3 regions of the Lysinibacillus sp. BNK-21 genome follow, and region 1 is predicted to be linked to each of the others. Evidence: riboswitches for the same ligand, from Rfam matches in the RefSeq annotation. Region 1 holds a riboswitch; each other region holds the start of a gene.
What was found. Region 1 has a riboswitch for S-adenosylmethionine ahead of ACMGGO_RS20840 (O-acetylhomoserine aminocarboxypropyltransferase/cysteine synthase family protein). Riboswitches for the same ligand answer to the same signal wherever they lie in the genome.
Positions count from the first base shown of each region.

Region 1 (6,295 bases):
TAGTCTCTAATGCCACCGCATTGAACACATCATCGACTGGATAAAGTGGATGCTCATTATCAACTAGTTGAGGACCTACTTTTGCAATAATCTTACCGTCAGCTAGTTTTTCCACTTCAGCAACATGGCGGTAACGAAGACCCTTTTCACATGCTTCATGAACTTGTTCAGCAGAGATACTATCGATCCCAATTACCTCTACATCTGACCAGTCAGGCTGCTCACCAAAAGCTAAGGCACTTAATATCATTAATTTTTTAAATGCATCCTGCCCAGATATATCATTATATGGATCTGCTTCGGCATAACCTAAGCCTTGTGCCTCTTTTAAAGCTGTTTCGAACGACCAGCCTTGTGCACGCATTTTTGTTAAAATATAATTACATGTGCCATTTAAGACACCTTGTATACGACTTACATCATTTACAAGTAAGATATTTTTCATTGTTTTTATAACAGGTACGCCACCAGCGGTAGTAGCCTCATAGCCTACAAAAACGCCATTAGCTTTTGCAAGATCCTGCAACTCCAAACCTCGTTTGGCAAACATCACTTTATTGGCAGTAATAACATGACATTTATGTTCCACCGCTCGCTTTAAATAACTGTATGCAGGTTCTTCGTTCACAATTGCTTCAAACACTACCTGCATACCTGGCTCTGCTAAGACTTCATCCATACTTGTTGTCATTAAATGTGCTGTGCCTGGGACACGTTCACGACTAGCATCTGTCACTAAAATCTTCGCTACCTCTAATTCAATACCTAATTTATTTTTTAGCTCTTCTCGTTTTTCATTTAAAATATGGTAAATCCCCTGACCTACCGTTCCAAATCCTAAAATCGCTGCCTTTATAGTTGCCATTCTCGTTATTCCCTCCAACTTACATTCCGCAGTTTCATTAAAGCTAATTTTCCATGGGGTTGTGTCATGACAATTTGACACCCACCGCAGTCTTTAGCCAACAACTCTCTTTGTATGAGTTTCGCTATTTCTATATGTGTTAGGACACATACAAATTCAAATAATTCAAAATTTAACTTAAAGAAAATTGTAACGCAAATACACGCTTTGCACAAGAAAAATCTTTCTAGGAAGGACATTTGTTTTCTCTAGATGTGCAAAAGAAATCGGTTTCATTCCCTTTATTATACGTTTTATTAATCAATCTATAAGATTTGAACAAATATTGACTATTTACATTTCAATATATGAATGTCTTTCTTCTATTATATATATGTATGCTCAGACACTCATAACAATCCCTTTAAAGAAAAAACTCATTCCCTGTAGCAGCAGAGAATGAGCTTAAAAATATGAGGGGGTTTTAACTTGCTTTTGAAAGCAATTGATAACGATATTGTGCTAAAGCTTGTTGAACAAGACTAATCTCTTCTTCTGTAAAATTTGGTATTGCATACGTACGTTCCACTAATTGAAATGTACCATACTTCAAGTAAAACTCTGTCGCAGGAAGTGAGATATGGCTCACACCGTACTGTTCATATGCCTCAAATACTTCCTTTACAGTAAAGTCCTTTTCAGTAAAAACATGTTCTTGAATTGCTGTATGACCAAATACTTCCTGCCATTTTCTTTCGACTGATGTAAGAAGGTGTTGAATGGATTTATTGTTGACAAATACATGCCCTTCATTTAGCTCATATATTAGATAGGATACAATGTTTTGCGCACTATAGATGTTACCCATTTTAAACACTCCTTTATCATCAGTTTTTGGGAAGAGTAATCACTGGCTAGGCAACTACTCTTCTATATATTCAAAAGTGGGGGAGCACTTATGAAAACATTTACCTTTTTTAAAAAAATTTTCGTACTGTTAACTTATTTCCTAGTATATAACATGGATTTAACAAAGTCAATAATACATATAAAATTACTTGGTATTATTTTTTATAAGGTTCTGATAATTAACGGGAGCAGTAATAGATTGATGTAGCAACGTTTAACGCATTACCAAATGAGGCTAATCGAATGAGAAAATACGTTAACGTCACAACATCTTACCATTTTCTTTAAACTTTAAGCTTCTACTGTTTGTTCAGTTGTTGTAGCCTGTGTAATGGCTTGATCTAAATCAGCAATAATATCCTCTACTGCCTCTAAACCGATGGATAAGCGAATGAGCGACTCGGTTACACCAGCTTGAACTAATTCGTCTGCTGATAGTTGCTGATGAGTAGTGGAAGCTGGATGAATAATTAATGACTTTGCATCACCTACATTTGCTACATGTGAAAATAATTTCACGCTATCAATAAGCTTTCGCCCAGCTTCTCGTCCACCCTTTATGCCAAATGTAAGCACTGAACCGAAGCCATTTCTTAAATATTTTTTTGCTAACTCATGTGTCGGAAAATCTTCTAGGCCATTATAATTTACATACTCCACAGATGGGTGGTTTTGTAAATACTCAGCCACTGCCAATGCATTTTCATTGTGTTTAGGGATACGCAGATGAAGCGTTTCTAACCCTTGCAATAAATTAAAGGCAGCATCAGCACTTAATGTTGGACCAAAATCACGTAATAGTTGTACACGTAGCTTTGTAGCAAAGGCAGCAGAAGCTGTATCAATTCCATAACGTAGACCATGGTAAGAGGCATCTGGTTCAGTAAAACCAGGGAATCGACCGCTAGTCCAATCAAACTTACCAGCGTCTACAACAACGCCCCCTAAAGTTGTACCATGACCTCCTATCCATTTAGTTGCTGAATGAACTACAACATCTGCGCCGTATTCAATAGGTGTAGAACCGTAAGGAGAAGCGAACGTGCTGTCAATAATTAATGGTAGACCATTATCATGTGCAATTCTAGCTACTGCTTCAATATCTAAAACCTTTAAACTTGGATTACCATAAACCTCTGCAAAGACAGCTTTTGTTTTATCAGTAATCGCTGCTTTGAAATTCTCTGGGTTTGTTTCATCTACAAAAATTGTTTTAATACCATAGTTTGGTAATGTGTTAGCAAATAAATTATACGTACCACCATATAAAGAACTAGCTGCTACTATCTCATCACCAGCTCCAGCTAGATTTAAAATGGAAAATGCGATAGCTGCTGCACCAGATGAAAGTGCTACTGCTGCTGTTCCACCTTCCAATAAAGCCACACGTTTTTCAAACACATCAACTGTTGGATTGGTAATTCGTGTGTAAATGTTCCCTGCTTCCTCTAAGGCAAAAAGACGTTGCGCATGAGCAGTGTCTTTAAATACGAAAGCAGTTGAGCGATAGACTGGAACTGTGCGAGAACCCGTCACTGGGTCTGGCTCTTGACCACCATGCAACAGCAATGTTTCTGGTTTAAAATTTGTCATTGTGTACCTCCAAATGGTTATTTTTTTACGATGGTACCGGAGATGAGGAGGATTTTTCTGTAGAAAACAAAAACCCTCTTCAGCTAAGAAGAGGGTTGCGGTTGCAAGTTTTCCTCCCCTTATCTGCCAGATCCAAGTAAGAATCTGTAGGAATTAGCACCTTAGTAAGCTCATTGCTTACTGGTTGCCGGGCATCATAGGGCCTATCCCTCCGCCGCTCTTGATAAGAGTATGAGATTCAATTTCCATCGTTGTTACACAGTATAAACATAGAGTTTTTTTCTGTCAACATGTAAATTTTATTTTTTCCGAAACTTCTGTCTGCTCTTATACGTAATATGAACGCATACACTATTTTAGAAAAAATTTTGAGAGGAGTATTTTTATGGTAAAGGCCGTGATCATTTTTCTTATGATTGGCTATTTAATAGGCTGTATTCACGGCTCTAAAGTGGCTCAATTTTTATCGGGGGTTGATTTAAAAAAGGCTGGCCACGGTAATGCTGGTGCCTCTAATGCTACTCTTTCCCTTGGCTGGAAGTATGGCGTTTTAGTAGCCCTCATCGATATAGGCAAAGGCGTTGTCGCTATTATAGGTGCACATTTTTATCTAGCGGACGCCATTCATTTAACAGAAGAACAAATTTGGCTGCTTACTTATATTATGGCTGCTGGGGTTATTTTAGGTCATAATTTCCCCTTCTACATGGGCTTCAACGGCGGGAAAGGAACGGCCTCCATCATTGGTATTTTACTTGCTGTTGATTGGAAGATTGGTTTATTTGCACTTATTTTATTTGTTATTTTATCCTTTGCAACAAATTATTTAATTGTAGGTGTTCTAGAATTTTATCTCGTGTTTTGTACAGCAACTTATTTATGGATTCCTGGCATTGGCCCAACCATTATAGCTCTTCTTCTTTTTGGCATAGCCATCATCCTGCACCTCGAAAATATTAAACGATTAGTCAATGGAACAGAGCCTAAAGTAACTTCTGCCTTTAAGAAAAAGAAATAATATTTAATGGATATTTTTGTATTTTTTGTGACCGTATTTTTTCTCTTTATCTACTCATATTGCTGTAAAAAACACCATTTTCACATAGATTTTTTTCTACAATAAAATAGACATATTCTTATCTCAATAAAACATTATACAGGCCGATGTTATGGATAATAATCGTCATTTTTATCGTAGAAAGGATGAGAAATATGTCTTCACCAAAGCAAGCAGCTACAAAACTTAATTTAAAGCCACTATGGATTGGCTTGGCATTCGCGTTACTAATCATTATTACCTTTTTACCTAACAATGGTGATTTACCTATAGCTGGGCAACGAGCTTTAGCCATTTTAGCTTTTGCAGTCATCCTTTGGGTTACAGAGGCCGTTTCATATCCTGTGAGCTCGGCCATGATCATTGCACTAGTAACTGTTTTACTAGGACTCGCTCCGTCAATGGATAATCCAACTACAGAGCTAGGAACAGCTAGCGCATTAAAATTATCTTTAAGTGGCTTTAGTAATTCTGCCGTTGCTTTAGTAGCAGCAGCTCTTTTTCTAGCGGCAGCAATGCAAATTACTAATCTACATAAACGACTTGCACTTTGGATTCTTTCACTGGTAGGAACGAAAACAAAAGCTATCGTATTTGGCGCTATTTTAGTCTCTATCGTCCTCGCATTTTTTGTACCTTCTGCTACAGCACGAGCTGGCGCAGTAGTACCGATTTTGCTTGGAATGGTGGCAGCATTTGGTTTACCACGTGATAGTCGGCTTGCTGCCTTATTAGTTATTACTTCGGTACAAGCCGTTTCCATTTGGAATATTGGTATTAAAACTGCAGCAGCTCAAAATATGGTGGCTTTAAACTTTATCCAAGAACAATTTAATGTGGATATTTCATGGGGTGCTTGGCTACTTTATGCCGCCCCCTTCTCAATTATTATGTCGATCTTTTTATTTTTCATTATGATTGCTTTAATTAAACCTGAGACTAGCAATATCGAAGGTGGTAAAGAGGTCATCAAAAAACAGCTTGCAGAGCTTGGCCCATTAAAGGCTCCTGAAATTCGTTTAATCATTACATCCGTAGTTTTACTATTTTTCTGGGCAACTGAAGGGAAGCTACATCCATTTGATACGACAACAGTCACAATTATTGCTATCGCGATTCTATTAATGCCTAAAATCGGTGTGTATTCATGGAAGGAAGTTGAGCCTCATATTCCATGGGGGACAATTATCGTCTTTGCGGTAGGCATTATGTTAGGAACCATTTTACTAAATACGCAAGGTGCTGCATGGTTATCAGATAAAGTTTTTGGTTCACTTGGGCTAGATACTATGCCTTTACTAGCAACCATCGCACTCGTAACTTTATTTAACATTTTGATTCATTTAGGTTTTGCAAGCGCAACTAGCTTAGCCTCAGCACTTATACCTGTGTTTATCGTTTTAGCCTCCACATTAACGGCTAATGTTGATCAAGTTGGTTTTGTTATTGTGCAACAATTCGTCATAAGCTTTGGCTTCCTATTACCAATTAGTGCACCACAAAACATGCTTGCCTATGGTACAGGCTCCTTTACAACAAAGGATTTCTTGAAATCTGGAATTCCATTAACCATTATCGGTTTCCTTCTCGTACTTTTGTTCTCTGCAACTTATTGGAAATGGATTGGATTATTATAGAACTTTCATTAAATTAAAACGTAAAAGCCTTGAAGAAACAGACTATCTGTTCTTCAAGGCTTTTAAGATAAGACTATTGTTTCGTAAAAGCAGGGTCCTTCATCGTACCGTTTTTCGCATAGTTAACGTGCCATGATAGTGCTTTTTCTAGGTCATGTGGTGTATGATGTCCACCCGTTGCCTCATTGGCATCATTAAAGTACTGCCACAGCTGCTCCCTATAATCAGGATGTGCACAATTATCAATGATAAGTC
Region 1 is NZ_JBLQTS010000001.1:4,138,028-4,144,322, forward strand. It holds gene ACMGGO_RS20830 (homoserine dehydrogenase) at 1-865, opposite strand, end outside; gene ACMGGO_RS20835 (hypothetical protein) at 1,329-1,712, opposite strand; gene ACMGGO_RS20840 (O-acetylhomoserine aminocarboxypropyltransferase/cysteine synthase family protein) at 2,045-3,346, opposite strand; SAM riboswitch class I at 3,463-3,576, opposite strand; gene ACMGGO_RS20845 (glycerol-3-phosphate acyltransferase) at 3,732-4,364, shown strand; gene ACMGGO_RS20850 (DASS family sodium-coupled anion symporter) at 4,559-6,040, shown strand; gene ACMGGO_RS20855 (succinate CoA transferase) at 6,114-6,295, opposite strand, start outside.

Region 2 (6,295 bases), 3.8 Mb from region 1:
TAGGAAAGCAGCATTAGATGCCGAAGGGATTGGCTCAAAAACTGCTTTTTACTATGTTCCTAATGCATTCACACGAGAATTTATAGGTTTATTAACCATGTATAAATGGACCCATGTCACAGTATTTTTAATTATTACGCTATTCGTAGGCTTACTATTGAGAGCATATGTGTAACCAAACTTCAACTGTCTTCCATATAATAGTGGTAAGGCAGTTTTTTTACATAGTGTGCAAGGGAGGAAAATAATGTACGAGCAAATTTTAGCCAAGCGAAATAAAGAACGAATAATTTCCCTACAAAATCTTACACAAACTCAAGATCAGTGGTTTGCTCAAAGTATAAAATTACTTACATTCGCTGAAGTTAACCTAACAGCCTTGCAGAAAATACTGTATCAAGTAGTACGAGGGTTATTAAAAGAACAGCAACAACGACATTTACAGATTGTCCATACAGTACAATCTCAATCGATACAGGAGAATGTATTAACGCTGTTGGCAGAATATGATGATGTCTTGCGCGATGCCATTCCACAGCCTATCTATATACTCATTTGGCAAATTTCTTCGCTAGAAAAGTTAAAAAACAGTATAGAAGTAGTAGATGATGTGCTTGATATTGTAGAGTGGTATTTTCGCCATCAAGATGAACAAGTTGCTGCTCTAGATGAAGAGGACTTAGATCATGAGCTCATTATTGATTTGTATAAAGAAGCGGTTGAAGAGCAGGATGGGGATGCCCAATATCAACTGGGTGAATACTATAATTCTAGAGAGGGTAAACATTTTCAACCTGAAAAATCATTGAAATGGTTTGAGCTAGCCGCTGCCCAGGGAAATGCAGATGCTCAATATATGCTTGGGAATTTTTGCTTTGGGGGCATAGGTATGGAGGAAAATTATTCCTTTGCCTTTTCATACTATGAAAAAGCAGCTTTGCAGGGACATGCGGATGCTGCCAATAATTTAGCAGATATGTACTTTAATGGCGAGGGCGTAGCAACGAATTATACATTAGCAAAAAAATGGTTTGATTATGCTGCACAAAAGAATGTGGCAGAGGCAATGTTTACGTTAGGAATAATTTATGAGCAGGGGTTAGGCGTTGAGGTAGATGAGAAAGAAGCTTTTAACGCCTATAAAAAATCAGCTGAGGCAGGGTATGTGGAAGCACAATATCGACTTGGTGGAATTTATTTAGAGGGGCGCTTAGGCCAAGCGAAAGATGTCAATCGTGGTCTGTTTTGGTATGAAAGAGCTGCGGAGCAATATCATGTAGACGCCTTTTATGATTTAGGTTATATATGGAGTAATGGTCTGGCAGGAATACGCAATCTCGAAAAAGGTATTCATTGGTTTAAGCAGGCTGCACTTCAAGGAGATGTGGAAGCCAAGCTACAATTAGGGCATATTTTTAATAAAGATACAGGGTTAGATAGAAATCTGAAAGAAGCTATTAAATGGTATGGACTCGCGGCAGATGCAGGATCCGAAGAAGCGGCTAAAATATTACAGGAACTTAAAGGATTGTAAATTTAGTGTTAAAAAAACATAGGTTTTTAGAATTATTTATGTTGCTATGGCATGAGGGTATTTTGGTCTAAAATAGACTGCTGTTTACGAGTATTTAGATAGATCATGATTGAGGATAAAAAATATTAGTATAGTGAAATTTGAAGATGATCGATAAAAAAGTAGAATAAATATAAAGCAAGTAAGCATAATAAACAAAAAAATAGTTAAAAAAGCTACCCAATAATATTGTGGTAGCTTTTTTATAGTTTATTACGCTTTATTTAACAACAAGGACTTTTTATACATTTTGTGTAAAATAATGGTATTAATAAGATTGACAGTCATTTATAAAATGATTAATGTAAATGAGTGATTTTGAAAAGAAGCATACGTAAATAATTTACTGTTAGTCATGTAGGACTATATCTGTTTGCTGAGAGCAAATGACCTTAGGATAAATTGAGCAAAGGGGTACCCGACATACTTTTGGAGGAAGTCTGTCATACGAAATTGCGCTATCGATTGTAACCATTAAATCTGACTAATCAGATTTTATCGGTATTTTTTCGTGTATCCATCAATATGTTAAAAGGGATTTGATGTTTCTCAGCCAAGATGAAAGTAAACGGAATGAAAGAGGGAAGATGTGTGATTTTTCAAAAACAGAGAAAGACGAAGGTATTGGATTTACAGCAATACACAGTGAAAATGGATTTGTCCTCTCGTCAATCGATGGCGAAGCAAATTGAAATGCTGAACTTAACGAAGAACGACTTACAATATTTAAAAGCTTTCCAGCCAATAGTTATGGATAATGTAGATCACATCGTAAACCGTTTTTACAACATGATTGGAACAGAGCATCATTTGGTAGATATTATCAGTCATCATAGTTCTGTAGAAAAGCTTAAAGTAACATTACGGCAACATATTATTGAAATGTTTAACGGAACCATTGATGAGATGTATTACCAAAGGCGTGTAAAAATTGCAAAGGTGCATGTCCACATTGGGCTTAGAACACAGTGGTATATCTGCGCATTCCAAGATTTATCGATATCATTTATTGATTTAGTCGAAAAAAATATAGAATTTCCACAAGATCAATTTAATACGATCAGAGCTATATCGAAAATTTGTAATTTTGAGCAACAACTCGTTTTAGAAGCTTTTGAAAACACTGTGGAACAACTGAAAGAAAAAATGGTTCATGAAAAAGAAGCGATTGAACGACAGATTGTAGATTCTTCGGAAGCACTTGCAGCTATCTCGCAGGAAACCAATAATTCATTTTGCTGCTTAAGTAAGCAATCTGACGAAATTAAACATTTGGCAAAAAAATCACTCGATGTGTCTACGCTGGCTGAAAACCAAGCACTTGAGGGTCGCAAGCGTTTAAAAAATCAATCACAAAATATGCTCAATATTAGTCATTCTCTTCATGATATAGAAGAAAATATTGAACAATTATCAGGTATGTCTAAGGAAATGGAAACAATTATGAGTGTTGTGACCAATATTGCGAATCAAACGAATCTTTTGGCTTTAAATGCTGCAATTGAAGCAGCACGTGCTGGGGAAGCGGGAAAGGGCTTTAGCGTAGTGGCCGATGAAGTACGTAAATTATCAATTCAGACAAAAGAATCTGTTACAGCGGTGGCTTTGTTATTGAAAAAGACAGGTGAACGAACAGAGAAATTAGAGTATTCTTTGACCAACATTCAAGATGAAGTTGCAGCAGGTGAAGAAAATATGTTACAAACTGAAGGCCAATTTACGAGTATATTGGGAGCCATGACAGAAGCAAAAGATCAAAATGAGTGTATGGCAACAAAAATACAAGCAATTGTAGGCATATTAAGTGAATTAGGCACTTCATTTACTGAGGTAACAAATTCAGCTGAAAAATTAGCGAGCTTTGCGCAAAATTTAAAAGGATAGACTACTAACATTTACATTCTATTTTTCATATTTTTAGACGTAATAAACACTATAGTACCTATTTAAATGTTTGTTGTGAAGTTATCGCTATAGAGCATCAATTTTATAGAGATTCAGAAAGTAAGAGCTATTTCACTGATGAAATAGCTCTATTTTTGCTAAATTTGTAAAGGGTTTAACGTAATTTTCAATGAAAAAAAGATTATACTGTAGAAAGAATGAATAATAGGGGCGGTTATGATGAAAACAGTTGTTGTTTTAGGCGGCGGTATTACAGGACTATGTACAATGCATTATTTGCAACGTCAAGTGAAGGAACATAATTTAAATGTTCGTCTAGTGCTTATAGAAAAAAATACATATTTAGGAGGCAAATTATATTCAGCACATGAACAAGGTTTCATCATGGAAACGGGTGCTGATTCTATTGTAGCCCGTCATCAAGGCGTTATGGAACTCGTGCAGGAGCTTGATTTTGAGGCGGAATTAGTTTACAACGAAACAGGTATTTCTTATATTTATACGAATAATGAGTTACATGCTATTCCGGCAGATTCAACTTTCGGAATACCGATGAGTTTAGCATCCTTAGAGGAAAGTACACTTATTTCCGAGCAGGGAAAAAAAGAAGCGTTGAAGGATTTAACATTGCCAAACAATGGCTTCACAAAGGAAAGTTCTATCGGTGAATTTTTAACTTACTATTTAGGAGAGGAACTGGTGAAAAACCAAATTGCACCAGTCCTTGCAGGTGTTTATTCGGGAGATTTACATCAGCTTTCTATTGGCTCTACTTTACCGTATTTAATTGATTATAAGAATGATTTTGGAAGTATTATTAAAGGCTTTGATGCGAATCGTGAGCAATTTGTTAAAGCAGCGAACAAAAAATTTATATCCTTTAAAAATGGTTTATCTTCTTTAATTGATCGACTTGAACAAACCTTATCCGATGTAGAAATTATCAAGGGTGTTACTACACTAAATGTTCAAAAACAAGATAAGAACTACACAATTTCCTTAGCTAATGGTGAAATTATTGAGTCAGATTATGTCGTTTTAGCATTACCGAACGATACTGTACAAAATCTGCTACAGGATGAATCTTTAAACCGCTATTTTGACCAATTTACGACAGCGTCAGCGATTACTATCTATTTAGGTTTTGATGTGCCAGACGCTAAATTGCCAGCAGATGGAACGGGCTATATTGTTTCCCATAATTCAGACGTAACTTGTAATGCGGCAACTTGGACTAGTCGTAAATGGAAGCATACATCGAAAGAAAATAAATTACTTGTGCGACTCTTTTATAAGAGCATCAATCCAGCCTATGAGCAACTACGCGCCATGACGGATGAAGAATTGGCAGCAGTTGCTTTAGAAGATGTGAGAAAGAGCCTAGGAATAGAGGAGCAGCCAACCGTTGTGAATGTAACAAAATGGATTGATCAAATGCCTAAATATGATCTAGCGCATCGTGAAGCATTACAAGGCTTACTACAAGAATTACATGAGAAATATCCTAATTTATCGATTGCAGGGTGCTCGTATTTTGGCGTAGGTATTGGTGCTTGCATTCAAAACGGGAAAAAAATTGGTGAAGAGCTTGCAAAGGAACTTGCCAATTTCTAAGGTTTTAAGTGGAAAAAAACTTTGTTATGTGAAATAGTCTTGACTCATTCGTCAGTAAACGATATGATTCTTTTAATTATTTAAAAAATTCATACTTAATTCTTATCAAGAGAAGCAGAGGGACTGGCCCATTGAAGCTTCAGCAACCAACTTTATTGTCAGGTGCTAAATCCAGAAGACCGTTGAGTCGAAGATGAGAAGGAACAACAATGATGAATCGTTAAAGCCTTCTTTTTTTATGAAAGAAGGCTTTTTATTATATAGAGACATAGGAAGAGAGGCTAATTTTATGGGATTGCTTGAAAGGTTAAAAACGCATGTATTGACGGCAGACGGTGCATTTGGCACAGTGCTATATGGCTATGGATTGGAGTATTGCCATGAGGAAATGAATGTTCAGAGACCCGAGTTAATTGAAAAGATTCATAGAGAATATATTGCGGCTGGTGCTGACATCATTCAAACGAATACGTACGGTGCAAATGCCATTAAATTAGCTCGCTATGGATTGGAATCACGTGTCCAACAATTTAATGAAGCTGCTATCACCATCGCAAAACGAGCAGCGGCTGATGGCGGTCAATTTGTTTTAGGAACAATTGGTGGTATTCGGGGAATTCGTAAAAGTGATGCAACCTTGGATGAAATATTAGCGACTATTGAAGAACAAGCAAGCGTCTTACTTGCAGGGAATCCAGATGGCCTTTTACTTGAAACTTATTATGATTTTGAAGAATTAACAGCAACCTTAAAGATGCTACGAGAAAAAACAAAATTGCCGATTATTGCACAAGTTTCTATGCATGAGCCCGGTGTTCTACAAAATGGGATGTCTTTAAATAATGCTCTCCATGAGCTTGAAGCTCTAGGTGCTGATATTGTTGGTGTCAATTGTCGACTAGGTCCACACCATACAATTCAGGCATTTGAAGGTGTAGAACTTCCTAATAAGGCATTTATGTCGGCCTATCCAAATGCATCACTTCTGGACTTAGAGGATGGGCGTGTCGTTTATGAATCAGAAGCTGATTATTTTGGTCGAGCGGCTGTTGAATTGCGTGATCAAGGTGTACGTTTAATAGGGGGCTGCTGTGGTACAACACCCAAACATATTGCAGCAGCAAAGAAGTATTTAGAAGAGTTATCACCGGTTCAGGAGAAGCATGCGAAGCCTAAAAAGATTGAGATTGTTCGGGAAGCGGA
Region 2 is NZ_JBLQTS010000001.1:357,019-363,313, forward strand. It holds gene ACMGGO_RS01805 (YdcF family protein) at 1-175, shown strand, start outside; gene ACMGGO_RS01810 (tetratricopeptide repeat protein) at 248-1,534, shown strand; gene ACMGGO_RS01815 (globin-coupled sensor protein) at 2,165-3,457, shown strand; gene ACMGGO_RS01820 (protoporphyrinogen oxidase) at 3,698-5,092, shown strand; SAM riboswitch class I at 5,192-5,292, shown strand; gene ACMGGO_RS01825 (bifunctional homocysteine S-methyltransferase/methylenetetrahydrofolate reductase) at 5,382-6,295, shown strand, end outside.
Region 2: linked by a shared signal. The riboswitch ahead of ACMGGO_RS01825 (bifunctional homocysteine S-methyltransferase/methylenetetrahydrofolate reductase) and the one ahead of ACMGGO_RS20840 (O-acetylhomoserine aminocarboxypropyltransferase/cysteine synthase family protein) in region 1 are both predicted to bind S-adenosylmethionine.

Region 3 (6,295 bases), 4.0 Mb from region 1:
CATAACCACAATGTGGACATACGGCAACTTCATATAGCAAAGGGTTTAGGCCATCGTAAACAGGCATGAAATCCGTCTGTTCTTCGATAATTTTATATCGATTAGGGCGAACTTTATATGTTGTAAACTGCTTTTTGCAAAATTTACAATCCACACTACTTTCATAGTAGTAAATGTTAAATGCCATAAGAATCAACTCCTTTGCGTGCACTAAAATTTTATTTCTTTTGTTCTATTTATACGTAAAATTTTATCGTTCAATGTATTTAAGATATTATCTTTTATTTTAACAATTTTGTGTTCTTTGGTATACTCCTTTAGAATTATTAAATAAAAATATTCAAGGAATTTTTAGTTAAATATTATTATAAATACGCTTGTAATAGTTTTTATCGGTGGCGCAAAAGGAAGTTATATAGTTTGCTTAAAGTTTGTCAAAATACTTTCACATATTTCATGGGAGAAAAATTATAAATTGGTTCTAAATGACTATGAAGGAGGTGCTCGAAATGAAGTATAATATCGTGTTTTTTGATGTAGACGGCACATTGATTAATTACGAGGATGGCTGTGTGGAAGAAAGTACAAAACAAGCTATTCAGCTATTGCAAGAAAAAGGAATCCATCTTGTAGCGGCTACTGGAAGACCCTTATCTATGTGCTATGAGTTAAAAGCGCTGGGGATTGAAACCTTTATTACTGCAAATGGGGCCTATGTGAAACATAAGGATCTTGTCATACATAAAACTCCGATTGCCAAAGAAATTGTCCACAATGTACAGGCGTTTGCACAGGAACAGCAGCATAGCCTAACATTTTTTACAGAGCAGCTATCCATGAATAGCATACAAAGTCCAGTAGCTTTAAGAGCGATGCAAGAAACTTTATCTTTACGGGATTTTCCACATATAAATGAAAAAATTGTAGATGAAGAGGTTTTTCTCATGTGTCTATATGCGGATGAGCTGGCTGAAAAAAGATATACTAGCCAAGTTTCGAATATATTTTTACAGCGTTGGCATCCTTATATTGTGAATGTATTACAGCAGGATGTTTCGAAGTCTATAGCTATTAAAGCGGTGCTTGATCATTTCAATATTGACCCTAAGAATGCGATTGCCTTTGGGGATGGGGATAATGATATTGACATGTTGGAATATGTAGGAGTAGGAATTGCCATGGGAAATGGTAGTAAAGCTCTAAAAAGTGTTGCGAATTTTGTTACAAAGACATCTACGGATGGCGGTATCAATTTTGCTTTACGTCAGCTTCAAGTCATTTAGAGCGCTGAGGCTACACTATATATAGCAGGTAGATTTTAATAAATTTTAGGTGGGATGATTTATGGCACATCACGTGCAGTCTCTAATTGAACATTACGGATACTTTGGAATTATCGTGATTCTAATTGGAGGTATTGTAGGGGTGCCACTTCCTGATGAGGTGTTTCTAACTTATGTAGGCTATAGTGTTTACCGAGAAAGTCTTGAACATATTCCTGCTTTAGTCAGTGCAATGATTGGTGCGGTTGGAGGCATTACCTTAAGTTACTATATTGGTTATCGTTTTGGCTTACCGTTATTGCAGAAATATGGGCCTAAAATTCATATTACAGAGCAAAAAATTGACTTTACGAAAAAGATGTTTACAAAAATAGGACCTACCCTATTATTAATTGGCTATTTTATCCCCGGGGTACGTCATTTGACAGCGTATATTGCGGCTATTAATAATTATCCTTATAGAAAGTTTGCGCTTTTTGCCTATACAGGGGCATTTATCTGGACGTTCACATTTATATCATTAGGAAAGATGCTTGGAGAGAAATGGCGATTTGTTGGATACTATCTGACTCATTATAGTATCTATCTTATCCTTTTATTTATTGTAGGGATGCTCATTGTTTACTTTCTATTCAAAAAAAGAAATGGACAAACATAAAAGTCGGTATACGCTATACCGACTTTTAAGTTATGGCAAAATAGCAAATGAGCGCACAGGGAAGCCAGATGCTTTTTCTGGCTTAGGTACGATATTGAAGATGATAGCGCCTTTCGCAGGTAGCTTGTCCAAATTCGTCATTAGCTCAATTTGATAGGTGTCTTGGTCAAGTACAAAATATTCGCCATCTAGCTTGCCATTTTTACGAAAATCAGCAGCAGAGTCCGTATCGAAAGTTTCATGACCAATTGCGCTTACCTTGCGTTCTTTTAGTAAAAACTGTAAAGCTTCTAAACCCCAGCCAGGGATATGGTTATGTCCATCTGCATCCTTATTACTGAAAGCCTCTTTATCTGGCCAGCGCTTACTCCAATCTGTGCGTAATGCTACAAATGTTCCTGCTTCAATTTCTCCATGCTTGTCCTCAAAATCAAGAATATCTTCAACACTTAATGAAAAATCATGGTTGCTCGCAGCCTCTTGTGATTTATCAATAACAACAAGGGGAAGAACAAGCTCTTTTAGTTCTAATTCTTCTAAGTAGCGAGTATCTCGCACAAAATGAATGGGTGGGTCGATATGTGTGCCATATTGACCAGGGAACGTGAATTGTTGAGCGAAGAAACCGTCCTTATGAGAAAATAACGTTTCAAATTTAGCGTCCTCAAACATAAAAAAATGTGGTGAATTAGGGCCGAATGTATGTGTTAAGTCAACCCACTGTTTCGATTTTAATAATTGCAATGCTTGTAAAAGTTCATTAGACATCGATTTCCCTGCTTTCTGTAAAAATAGTTGTAAATAAAAAGGAGTCCCCTAATAGAAGAGGACTCCTGCTGCAACAACGGTAGTTCTTCTTCTCATCTTCAAGGCTGATCATTTTGCCAATTGGAATTAGCACCATACTGTTAGCTGGTTGCTGAGACTTCATCGGGCCAATCCCTCCGTCTCTCTTGATAAGAAAAGTAATATAAGAATTTTCAGAAATAACAATACAAACACTTTAGCATAGTTTTTTATAGTTTACAAGTTCACTAGGAATTTTCACCAATTCAAATTTAAGGTGACTCCACAACAATCATTATCAATAAGACGTATTCTAAAACTGTCTGGTGTATAGTTTGTTTCAAATTTCATCGTAATGCCTGTTGATGTGATTAATTTTTCAACCTCTGTTTTATTTGAAAGTTGAGCAGCATTCATTAAATCATGTGCGAATTGTTGGGAGCTATCTATTTTATCCGTAAGTAATTGGGCTTGCTGCATCATTGCCTTTATCCGTGATGCTGAAGCTTTTAATTTGTGTGTATCGACAGGTGGAAAAGGATTATTGGTCGGCATTGCTAGATGTTGCGAAAAGGGTCTAATGGCAAAATGATTAGCGATAGGCGATGTTGGATAATGATAGGGATGCACAAAATACGGATAAGGATTGTAATACAAGGTCATTCCTCCTATCCTATAACTGATATCCTATCTTATGTAGCAAAACGGCTTTCGGTGTTATTAGCAGTGCAATGTTTGTCCTAATCATTGAAAAAGGAAGCTAAAGTAAGCTTCCTTTTAGCCAAGTACATTTAAGACATCATCAATTTTTTTACTATGTGATAAAATGCCATAATTCATCCATGTTAAAAAGTCTACTTCATAGACACAGTTGCTTTTAACGGCAGCTAGGTTTTTCCAAGTAGGAGTTTTTAAAATAGCACGTTCCTCATTTTCATAAATGGAATGTTGTTTATCAAAGGTAATAAATAAATGATCAGCATCTAATTGCAACAATTGAGCAAATGTCAGTTGTGCTTTACGTTGATTGTGCGGAATACTCCATACTAGTGAATGTGGCATTAAACCTAAGTCACGATATAAAATGGGGCCCGTATAGCCACATTCAGGACCCGCATATAGAGTAATGCCAATGGCTGAAATACGGAGAAATGCTACACTTTGCCCATAAACAGATTTGCTAAGAATTCCTTTTGCTTGTTGTACTTTATCTTCATATTGTAGGATTACGTCTTGCATCAAGGAGGTTTTTCCTGTTAGATCTGCAATTTTAAATAAAGTAGATTGCCAATTCTCTCCAGGGTGTGAAAGATGGCAGACGGGGGCTACTTCATCTAAGTGCTGAAAGGATTCCCAACGCTCTACACCAGAATCTAACATAATTAAAGTTGGCTTATAGTAAAAGAGTCGATCCATTTCTCTATTTTGTACATCGATATCTGGCACTTTCTGTAGACCTAAATAGTCTTGTTTCCCCCATTTTGAATGACTGAATTGAGCAATTGGCGTAATCCCAAGCGCAACAAAGAAATCTTCTAAGAATGGTGCAAATACACGTATATGGCTGCTTTGATTTCTTCGATATTGTCCTGGAGAGATGCCGACATGTTCCTTAAAGCGACGATTGAAATAATACTCATTATTAAATCCGACAGACTGGCTAATTTCAAATACTCGATCATTTGTTGTCATTAATAAATGCTTAGCTTTTTCAATACGAAGTTTAGTTAAATAGTGAAGAGGAATTTGTCCCGTAATATCTTTAAAAATGCGCGTGTAATTCCATCTTGGTACGTCAGCTAGCTGTGCTAGCTGCTCAACCGTCCACTCTTTTTCAAAATGTTTTTGTAAATGGTTAACGGACTGCTCAACAGATTGGCGATCATTTTTTTTCATCTGCTTGGGTATGGTTTGATGTAAGAGTAATAACATCAGCTCTTGAAAGTGCACATGCTGTTCAAAAATCGTGTGTTCATCCTCCGCTAACCGGTTTTGATAGATGACTTCTAGCAGTCTATGACATTGTGAAAAGGGGAGAAGATGTCGTTCGCTGATACTTGTAAAATGACTATATGAATTTTGACTATTGCTGAGATTGACAATGTTGAATTGTAACTGATAAAAACAAAGGTGTTCACTTTGAATGTGGATACTAACCGTGTTATTTGGCGGAATCAATATGCACTTTTCTTCACTAAAATGAATGGTGTCATGATCTATGGCTAGCTTTCCGCTACCATTCATTACGATAAAAAGTGTATAGAAATCACTACTAATCAATAACTTTTTTGACGGTTGAATTGAATAAGAGATATTTTGTAACGTATAAACATGTGTTAAGTTACCCATTAATAATTCACCCCTTTTTTTGAATTGGCAGAACAACACAAAGAAAGCCCTCATTAAGAGCTTTCTTTGGAAAATTATTTGACGAACCATTTCTCTAAATCATCATACTTTAGCAAGTTGGCTGTGATTGCGCCAGATTGCCAATATGTGCGATCAGCAATATAAACATGCCCATTTTTTACAGCAGGGAGTGTTTTCCATAGTGTACTATCTAACCATTTAATGGCTTCTTGGTTTTCTTTAGACTCCCATGTTCCGTTTGAAGGGAAAAGGATGATATGATCCGCATCTAATTCCGTGATAGCCTCTTCTGATAAAACCTCGTGAAACTCTGTCATATCACGGGCTAATGGATGTGGTGTTAAGCCTGTCTCTGTGTAAATATAGCCAGAGTAGCGATTTTTAATACCAAATAACGCTAATGTATTATCTGCTACATTTAGTCGTACAACAGCAACTGTTTCGTCTTCGATTGATTCATCTAGTTTTGCTTTTAAATCGGAAACACGTTGCTCATATTGATCAACCATTTCTTTTGCTTTATCGGAAATATTTAAAACATCAGCTATTGTTTTCGCAATTTCACGTGGATCTTGTAGAATATCTTCTTTCAAGCGGTAAGTAGGCGCTACCTTTGAGTATTCATCATACTTTGCCTTGTCCGCGGCACCATCTACAATGATTAAATCAGGCTTGGCTTGTAATAATGTTTCCATGCTACCAGTAATGTCGAACTCAGGAACATCTAATCCTAAATAGTCCTGTTTTCCCCAAGATGGGTGATACCATTGCACAACGGGTTTTACATCCAAAGCAGTTAAATAGTCTTCCAAATAGATAGCAGCTACACGCTGTGGATTTGTAGGAATTTCTACTTTTCCAAACTCGTCTTCTACAATTCTTGTATCTTTAGATGATTGTTCTTCTGTAGCTGTATCCTCTTTTACTTCATTTGAGCCACAGGCACCTAATACGAATATAAGTGCAAAGAAAACTACAAATGAAAAATATCGACCTCTACGCATTTTATTCACTCCTATAGATTTACTAAAACAGTAAGGGTATTCCCTTAAATTAGAATGATAATCATTCTCGTTTGGTTCAAGTAAATTATAGGATACTACATATCAACAAACAATACACATTCTCTACTACTTTTTTATACAAAATGAAATTCAGAGAGTTATTGTTTTTTGTTATCGAAAAGTAACCATAAAAG
Region 3 is NZ_JBLQTS010000001.1:103,866-110,160, forward strand. It holds gene ACMGGO_RS00510 (DUF2225 domain-containing protein) at 1-187, opposite strand, end outside; gene ACMGGO_RS00515 (Cof-type HAD-IIB family hydrolase) at 510-1,283, shown strand; gene ACMGGO_RS00520 (DedA family protein) at 1,345-1,941, shown strand; gene ACMGGO_RS00525 (cyclase family protein) at 1,972-2,709, opposite strand; SAM riboswitch class I at 2,799-2,904, opposite strand; gene ACMGGO_RS00530 (hypothetical protein) at 2,986-3,384, opposite strand; gene ACMGGO_RS00535 (AraC family transcriptional regulator) at 3,505-5,076, opposite strand; gene ACMGGO_RS00540 (ABC transporter substrate-binding protein) at 5,151-6,101, opposite strand; gene ACMGGO_RS00545 (MFS transporter) at 6,260-6,295, opposite strand, start outside.
Region 3: linked by a shared signal. The riboswitch ahead of ACMGGO_RS00525 (cyclase family protein) and the one ahead of ACMGGO_RS20840 (O-acetylhomoserine aminocarboxypropyltransferase/cysteine synthase family protein) in region 1 are both predicted to bind S-adenosylmethionine.